Regions from separate parts of the Chromobacterium sp. FG89 genome, predicted to be linked through region 2. Evidence: predicted binding sites of a transcription regulator. Region 2 holds the regulator's gene; the other holds the start of a gene.
The links. Region 2 encodes FNR, which switches genes on or off when oxygen is low (the NO sensors DNR and NnrR bind a similar motif). Its sites were predicted from a motif close to TTGATNNNNATCAA; they were not measured.
Positions count from the first base shown of each region.

Region 1: ACODRW_RS18375 (quaternary amine ABC transporter ATP-binding protein) is a predicted target of FNR. The motif match lies at 2,894-2,907, and genes of this name have one in related genera.

Region 1 is NZ_JBMDIQ010000020.1:49,603-54,013, reverse strand. It holds gene ACODRW_RS18385 (GlxA family transcriptional regulator) at 1-742, opposite strand, end outside; gene ACODRW_RS18380 (ABC transporter permease) at 861-1,724, opposite strand; gene ACODRW_RS18375 (quaternary amine ABC transporter ATP-binding protein) at 1,805-2,851, opposite strand; gene ACODRW_RS18370 (FAD-binding oxidoreductase) at 3,300-4,411, opposite strand, start outside; gene ACODRW_RS18365 (aromatic ring-hydroxylating oxygenase subunit alpha) at 4,408-4,411, opposite strand, start outside.
Region 2 is NZ_JBMDIQ010000029.1:38,220-42,630, reverse strand. It holds gene ACODRW_RS21480 (RNA methyltransferase) at 65-844, shown strand; gene ACODRW_RS21475 (DUF1853 family protein) at 834-1,757, shown strand; gene fnr (fumarate/nitrate reduction transcriptional regulator Fnr) at 1,817-2,563, opposite strand; gene hemN (oxygen-independent coproporphyrinogen III oxidase) at 2,673-4,079, shown strand; gene ACODRW_RS21460 (alanine/glycine:cation symporter family protein) at 4,147-4,411, opposite strand, start outside.

The DNA.
Region 1 (4,411 bases), on a different contig from region 2:
GCGACACGCCCAGCTCCGCCGCCAGATGCTCCAGCGAGCGCGGGTTCTCGATATTGCTCTCCATCGACAAGGCGGCGTCCAGCAAGGCCTCGTGCCCGGTGCCGATGCGCGCCAGCAGCGGGATGTGCTGGCGGTCGCCGTCGTCGCGCAGCCGGTCCACGATGAATTGCACCGAGACGTCGGCCGCCAGGCTCTTGCCGCCCTTGTGGCGGATCAGATGGCACATGAAATCCAGCGGCGCGGTGCCGCCGCTACAGGTGAAGCGGTCCCGGTCCAGCACAAACAGGTCCGAGGTGAAGCGGGTGCGGGGGAATTCCTCGCTGATGGACAGCAGGTTTTCCCAATGGATGGCGCAGCGGTAGCCGTTCAGCACCCCGGCCCGGGCCAGCGCGAAGGTGCCGGTGCAGATCGATCCCAGCGGCACGCCCTGGGCGGCGAAGCGGCGGATCAGCGCCTGCACCTTGTCGGTGGCCGCCTCGCGCACCTGGCAGCCGCCGCAGACGATGAGCATGTCGTACTGTTGCGGAGGGCCCGGCGCGGAGATCGGCGACAAGCTCAGGCCGTTGCTGGCGCTGACCGGCTCGCCATCCGCCGACAGCAGACTCCAGCGGTACAGCTTCTTGCGCGACAGGTAGTTGGCCATGCGCAACGGCTCCACCGCGTTGGAGAACGCGATCATTGAAAACCGGTCCAGCAGCAAAAAGGCGATATGCGACAACGAGGCGATCTGTTGCGGTCCCATCACGACCTCCAATGTGTGCGTTGCAAGAATTGTTGTTCTGCTCCGAAGCGGTTCGCAGCCGGCCTTGAAAACCGTTGCGCAGGTATTGTTTCGTCCCTGGTTTCCTCCTGTTTCACCCTCAGCCGTCGGCCGCGGCGCCCGCTTCCGGCGCGCGTCCGAAGCTTTCGGTGATCCGGTCCAGGATGATGGCCAGCAGCACCACCGCCAGCCCGCTCTCGAAACCGAGGCCGACGTCCAGCCGCTGTATGCTGGCCAGGACATCGTTGCCCAGGCCGCCGGCCCCCACCATGGAGGCGATGATCACCATGGACAGCGCCATCATGATGGTCTGATTGACCCCGGCCATGATGGACGGCAGCGCGATGGGCAGCTGCACCTTGAACAGCAATTGCCAAGAGGTGCAGCCGAAGGCGTTGCCCGCCTCCACCTGCTCCCGGTTCACCTGGCGGATGCCCAGATTGGTCAAGCGCACCGCCGGCGGCACCGCGAACACCACCGTGGCCAGGATGCCCGGCACCCGCCCCAGTCCGAAGAACATTGCCGCGGGAATCAGATAAACGAAAGCCGGCATGGTCTGCATGAAGTCCAGCGCCGGCCGGACCAGGGCGTTGACCCAGCGCCAGCGCGCGCAGCAGATGCCCAGCGGCACGCCCAGCATCAGACTGACGCAGGTGGCGGACAGGGTCAGCGCCAGCGTGGCGACGGTCTGGCTCCAGAAGCCGGTGGCCCAGATCAGGCCCAGCGCCGCGCAGACGAAGACGGCGAACTTCCAGCCCAGCCGCCACAGGCCGACGCCGGCGAACACGCCGGCCAGCGCCCATGGCGGCACGCCCTGCAACAAGGCCTCCACCTGGGTGGCGAACCAGTCGATGCCGCCGCCGACGGCGTCGAAGGCCCCGGCGTTGTTTTCCAGCAGAAAATGGATGATCTGGTTAACCCAGCTGCCTATCGGCAGCGGGGATTGGGGACTGGTGTCGGCCATGCGGCGTGCTCCTCGTCTCGCCGGACGCGCTCAGGGCGGCGAGAGCCACACGCCCCCGCGCCGGCGACGCCCGTTGGGGTTCAGTGGTGGGCGGCCGCGCTAGGGCGGTGCTGGGACAGCTTGTTGAGCACGCTGCTGGGGGTGATCACGCCCAGGCAGCGGCCGTCGTCGTCGCGCACCTGCAGCGGTTCGGCCTGCCCCTGGAGCCGCAACAGCACATCGGACAGGCTACAGGACGGCTCCACGTGCGGAGCGGCCGTCGCGCGCGGCGGCGGCGCGGCTTCGATCAGATCCTTGGCCTGCAGATAGCGCGAGGTGTCCACGCTCTTGAAGAAGTTGCGCACATAGTCGTCGGCCGGGCATTCGATGATTTCGCGCGGGCTGCCCACCTGCACCAGCCGGCCGCCCTCCATGATGGCGATGCGGCTGCCGATGCGCAGCGCCTCTTCCAGATCATGGGAGACGAAGACGATGGTGCGGCGCTGCTCGCGCTGCAATTGCAGCAGCAAATCCTGCAGCTCGGCGCGCTTGAGCGGGTCCAGCGCCGAGAAGGCCTCGTCCATCAGCATCAGCGAGGGATTGACCGCCAGCGCGCGCACCAGGCCCACCCGCTGCTGCATGCCGCCGGAGAGCTGATGCGGGTACTTGCCGGCGAAGGCGGCCAGCCCCACTTGCTCCAGCACTTCCCGCGCCCGCGCCTCGCGGGCCTTGCGCCCGAGGCCGGCCACTTCCAGGCCGAAGGCGGCGTTGTCCAGCACCGTGCGGTGCGGCATCAGCGCGAAGCTCTGGAACACCATGCTCATGTCGCGGCGGCGCAAGGCCACCAATTGCCTGGGCGACAGCCGGGTCAGGTCCTGGCCGTCCAGCAGGATCTGGCCGGCGCTGGGCTCCAGCAAGCGGTTGATCAGGCGGATCAGCGTGGATTTGCCGGAGCCGGACAGGCCCATCAGCACGAAGATTTCGCCGGCGCGCACCGAGAACGACACGTCGTTGACGCCCACCACCGCCCCGGTGCGCCGAAACACTTCGTCCTTGCTCTCGCCGGCCCGCAGCAAGGACATCACTTCCGCCGGCTTGCCGCCGAACACCTTGTGGAGGTTTCTGACCTCGACCTTGATCGTTTGCATCCCGGCTCCCTTCGGCGCGGCCACTGACAATTCGAAGAATGTTTAATGTAAATCAAGGTTCAAGATAGGAAGGAAGGGCTGGGCCAAGTAAGGGTATTCCGACAACAAGCCGTCCAAATCCGACATCCGCGCGCAAAACCGGCCGGCATAGGCCTGGCCGCCAAATCCAGCGCCGGCTTTCGTCTCCGGCCCGGCCGGCCGGTGTCGTAAAAAAACCGCAATCCGCCGCCGACGGCAAAAACAAAAACGCCGGCCGCGGCCGGGCAGGCGTGAAGGACGGGGAGGCGACGGACGCGCGCGCGGAAGCGGTCAAAGACGGCGGCGCTTCGTGAAGCGTTGTACGGTGAGTACAAGCTCAAAACGCGCAATGCCGCTTGTACATGCCGCTTTTTCGCTCGTTTTCGCCTTGTTTCGCCCTGGCTCGCGAGACTTTGGATTGGACTGGCGCTCAGCGATCCACCACCAGATCGCTCAAGGGCAAGCTGCAGCAAGGCAGGAAATAGCCCTGCTCCACTTCGCGCGGCCGGATGCCGCCCTGGTGCCGCATGTCCACCCGGCCTTCCAGCAGACGGCTCTTGCAACTGCCGCACACGCCGCGGGTGCAGGAGGCCGGCAGGCGCATGCCCTTGGCCAGCGCCGCCGCCAGCACCGTCTGCCCCGGCGCCACCGACAAATCGTCCCCCGTTTTGGCGAAGCGCACATTGAAGCCGCGGCCCTCGACGCCGGGCTGCGGCGTCCGCACCGCCTCGTCCGGCGGCGCCGCGCTGAGTTCGGCGAAATTGAAGCTTTCCTCGTGATAGCGACTCATGTCGAAACCGCACTGGCGCAGCAGCTCGCGCACTGCGGCCATATAGGGCGCGGGGCCGCAGCAGAACACCTGGCGCGCGTGCAGATCCGGCGCCATGCGCTCGATCAGCGTCCGGTCCAGCCGGCCGATCAGGCCGGCCCAATCCGGCTCTCCCGCCCGGTTTTCGCAAATCACCGCCTGGCTGAAAGTGGGGTGGATGCTGGCCAGCAGGCTCAATTCCTTGCGAAACACGATGTCGCGCGGCGAGCGCGCGCTGTGCACGAACAGGATGTCGGCGCCGGAGGCCAGATCGGTCAGCGCCCGGGTCATCGACATCAGCGGGGTGATGCCGCTGCCGGCGGACAGAAAGAGATAGGGCGAAGCAGCGTGGCGCGCATAGCTGAACTCGCCGGCCGGCCCCAAGACCCGCAGCGCCATTTCCGGGCGCAGATGCTCGTGCAGCCAAGAGGAAACGACGCCGCCGGGAATGCGCTTGACGGTGATGGACACCCGGTCCGGCCGGGTGGGCGTGGACGACAGCGTGTAGCAGCGGTTGACCGCGGCGCCGTCGATGTCCAGTTCCAGCGTGATGAACTGGCCGGGCAGATAAGGGAAGCGGCGCGGCGGCTCGGCGCGGAACACGAAGGTTTTGACATCGTGGGTTTCCTCCCGCGCCTGAACGCAGACGAGCAGGCTGTCCTCGCCGGCCCGCCACAGCGGCAGATCGGCGGCTGACGGGAGATCATCCAATGGGCTGGCCGGCGGCGCGCTAT
Region 2 (4,411 bases):
GCCTTGCGCGCAAAACGGCGCGCGGGCTTTTCGATAAGCCGGCTATTTTAATGTGAAACTGCTGATGAATAAACCCCAAGTACCTGATTTTCTGAAAAACATTCGCATCGTGTTGGCCCGCCCCAACCATCCGGGCAATATCGGCTCCGCCGCCCGGGCGATGAAAACCATGGGCCTGAGCCGGCTGTATCTGGTTGAACCCAAAGTGTTTCCCAGCGACGAGGCCAATACGCTGGCCTCCGGCGCGGTGGATCTTCTGGAGCAGGCCACCGTGGTGTCCAGCCTGGCCGAGGCCTTGCAAGACGTCACCATCGCCTGCGCGCTGACCAGCCGCCGTCGCGAGCTGACCACCCCGCTGTCCACCCCGCGCCAGACCACGCCGGAACTGGTGGCGCGCGCCCGCGCCGGCGAACAAGTGGCCCTGGTGTTCGGCAACGAGACCTTCGGCCTGTCCATTGAAGAAGTCGAACAATGCAACCGCCTGGTCACCATCCCCGGCAACCCGGACTACTTCTCGCTGAATCTGGCGATGGCGGTGCAGGTGATGACTTACGAACTGTTCAGCCACACCGGCGTGGACGTCGACTATCTGCGCGCCGACAGCGACGCGGCGGCGCTGGGCGAGGTGGAGGGCTTCTGCGGCCACCTGGAACAGACCATGGACAAGATAGGCTATTTCCGCCGCCGCAACAGCGAACGGATGATGCGCCGGATGCGCACCCTGTTCAACCGCGCCGGCCTGCTGCGCGAGGAAATCGACATCCTGCGCGGCTTCCTCAAACAGGTGCAGCGCGCCGCCGACGGCGAAGTCCGCCGCGACGCGCCCGGACAGGATGGCGAATAAGCCGCCGTTCACCCTGCCCTACGCGCACCCGGCGGTGCGCGATCTGGCTTTTCTGCTCTCCGCGCCCTCTCCCTGGCGCAGCGGCGCGGACATCCCGCCGCAGCGGCTGCTGGGGGCCGACGGCCCGGCCTTGCTGCAAACGCTGGACGCCGATCCTGCCGAACTTCAGCACTGGCTGGCGCGCCAGCCCACCCGCCGTCTGGGCCATTACGCGGAACGGCTGCTGTCCTTCTGGTTCCGGCTGGCGCCGCACATCGAACTGGTGGCCAGCAATCTGCCGGTGCGCGCGCCGGACGGCCGCACCGTCGGCGAGTTCGACTTCCTGCTGCGCCTAGACGGCCAACCGCTGCATCTGGAAGCCGCCAGCAAGTTCTATCTGCAACTGGGCCGCAGCGCGGACACCTTGACCGGCCCCAGCCTGCGCGACGCCTGGGCGCTGAAAGCCCATAAACTGCAAACCCAGCTGCGCCTGTCCCGCCACCCGGCGGCGCAAGCGACGCTGCCGGCGGGCTTTGAGGGCTGCGCGGTCGGCGCCCGGCTCAGCGGCTGGCTGTTCCACGCCCGCGACACCGCGCCGGAAGCGCCGCCCGGCGCCCAGCCGCTGTACGGGCAATACTGGCCGCTGCGCGGCGACTGGCCGGCGTTGAATGCGGATTCGCGCTGGGCCTGGCTGCCCAGGCTCAGTTGGCTGGCGCCGGCGCGCCGCTCGCCGGAACACACCGCCGACGCGGCGGAACTGCGCGCGCGCCTGGAACAGGCCGAGGCGCCGCAGCTGCTGGCCGAACTGCAGCCCGGCCCCGACGGCGACTGGCATGAAGTGGCCCGCGGCTTCGCCGTGCCGCCGGGCTGGCCTCAGGAGGCGCCGCTGTCGCGGCTGCTGCTGCAAATCGCGGACTGCGCGCCGGCCCCATGAAAAAAGGCAAGCCCGAGGGCTTGCCTTGCGTTTTCCATCTGCCCGCCCGCGCGGCGGAATCAATGTCCGTTGGCGTGAGCGCAGCCGGAAATCAGCGCCTTCAATTCGTCCACCATCACCAGTTGGATGTGCTTATGATCGACGGTGATCCAGCCTTGCTGCTGGAACTTGGACAGCGTGCGGCTGACGGTTTCCAGCTTCAGGCCGAGGAAGCTGCCGATTTCCTCGCGGCTCATGCGCAGGATGAAGTCGTTGGCGGCGAAGCCGCGGGTGGACAGACGCTGCGACAGATTGAGCAGGAAGGCGGCCAAGCGCTCTTCCGCCTTCATGTTGCCCAATAACAACATTACATTCTGATCGCGAACGATCTCGCGGCTCATCAGACGGTAGAAATGGTGCTGCAGGGTGGGAATTTCGCGGCCCAGGCTCTCCATGCGGCTGAACGGCAGCTCGCACACCTCGCTGTCCTCCAGCGCGATGGCGTCGCAGCCGTGCACATTGGCGGAAATGCCGTCCAGGCCCATCAGTTCGCCGGACATATGGAAGCCGGTGACCTGCTCGCGGCCGTCCTGACTGGCGACGCTGGTCTTGAAGAAGCCGGTGCGCACCGCGAACAGCGAACGGAAGCCCTCGCCGCTGCGGAACAAGTACTCGCCGCGCTTCAAACGGCGGCTTTGGCGGATCACCGCGTCGAGCTGGGTCAGCTCCTCGCGGTTAAGCCCCACAGGTAGACAAAGTTCCTTCAGGCTGCAGTTGGAGCAGGAGACCTTCAGGTTATGCAAAGAGATATGGTTCTGATCGGACATGGCATGTTTAGTACAAGCTTGCGATGAAGCTTGACCCTTATCAAAGCGAAATTCGCAGGATTTCCGCAAATTTACCAGTCCACCAGAGGTTTTGCCATCCAAATACGACATGAAGACCACCCACCCATTTTCTCCTGCCCATTTTGAATTCGACCGCGCGCTGATTGAGCGCCTCGACGGGACAGGTCCTAGATATACGTCATACCCGACAGCGGATCGCTTTACGCCGGGTTTTGCCGAAAGAGACTACATCCACTGGCTACGGCAGCGCAGCATCGGCGCCAACCGGAAACCTTTATCATTGTACGCTCATATACCTTTTTGCAACACTATCTGCTACTACTGCGGTTGCAACAAGATCATCACCAAGGACAGCGGCAAAGCGGACTTGTACCTGGACTACCTGGAGAAGGAGGTCCGCATGATCGCCTCCTGTCTGGGCCGCCGCGAGCAAGTGATACAGCTGCATTTCGGCGGCGGCACCCCCACTTTCTTGTCCGACGCGCAACTGGAACGATTGATGACCTTGCTCAAGACTCATTTCGAGTTCTTGAAGGAGGGGGAGTATTCCATAGAAATAGACCCGCGCAAAGTCAGCGCGGCGACAATCTTCAAACTGGCCGAACTCGGATTCAACCGCATCAGCGTCGGGATTCAGGACTTTGAACCGGCGGTGCAGCAGGCGGTGAACCGGGTGCAGTCCGAAGAGGAAACACTGGAGGTGATCCAGGCCGCGCGCGACGCCGGCTTCAAGTCCGTCAGCGTCGATCTGATCTACGGCCTGCCGCTGCAGACTCGGGAATCGGTGCGCCGCACGCTGGACAAGGTGATCGCCATCGGGCCGGACCGGCTGGCGCTGTACAACTACGCCCACCTGCCCACCGTGTTCATGCCGCAGCGGCGCATCAACGAGGCCGATCTGCCCTCGCCGGAAACCAAGCTGGACATCCTGCAGGACTCGGTGCAGCGCCTGGCCGACGCCGGCTATGTCTTCATCGGCATGGATCACTTCGCCAAGCCGGACGACGAACTGGCCTCCGCCCTGCGCCAGGGCCGGCTGCAACGCAATTTCCAGGGCTACTCCACCCATGCGGACTGCGACATGATCGGTCTTGGCGTGTCCTCCATCGGCAAGGTCGGCCCCTGTTACAGCCAGAACGCCAAGGACCTGGACAGTTATTACGCGGCGCTGGACAGCGGCCATCTGCCGGTGTTGCGCGGGCTGACGCTGGACAATGACGACATCCTGCGCCGCAGCATCATCCAAGGCCTGATGTGTCGCTTCTCGCTGTCGGTGGAAGCGCTGGAAGAGATCCACGGCATCAACTTCGCCGAGTACTTCGCCGAAGAACTGCCGCAGATCCGCGAATACCAGCAACTGGGCCTGCTGTCCTTCGACGGCGACTTCATCATGGTGGAGCCCAAGGGCCGCTTCCTGATCCGCAATATCGCGATGATCTTCGACCGCCATCTGCGGGAGCGCCGCACCCAGGCGCGCTACTCCAAGACCATTTGAACGGGGCTAGCAACAAAACAGCCCGCGTCAGGACGCGGGCTGTTTATCGTTGGAGCCGGACGCAGGCTTACCAGATGTCTTTTTCCACCTTGGCGGCCAGTTCCGGGTAATCCGCCACCTTGAACACCGGGGTGGACTCGCCCCGCTTCAGCTGACGCTCGTAATCCTTCAGCACAATGAAGAAATAACGCGACAGCAGCACGATGGCCACCAGATTGATCAGCGCCATCAGGCCCATGGCGAAGTCGGCCATATCCCACACCAGCGGCAGGCTGGCCACCGCGCCGAACATCACCATCGCCAGCACGATCAGACGGAAGGCCAGCAAGATC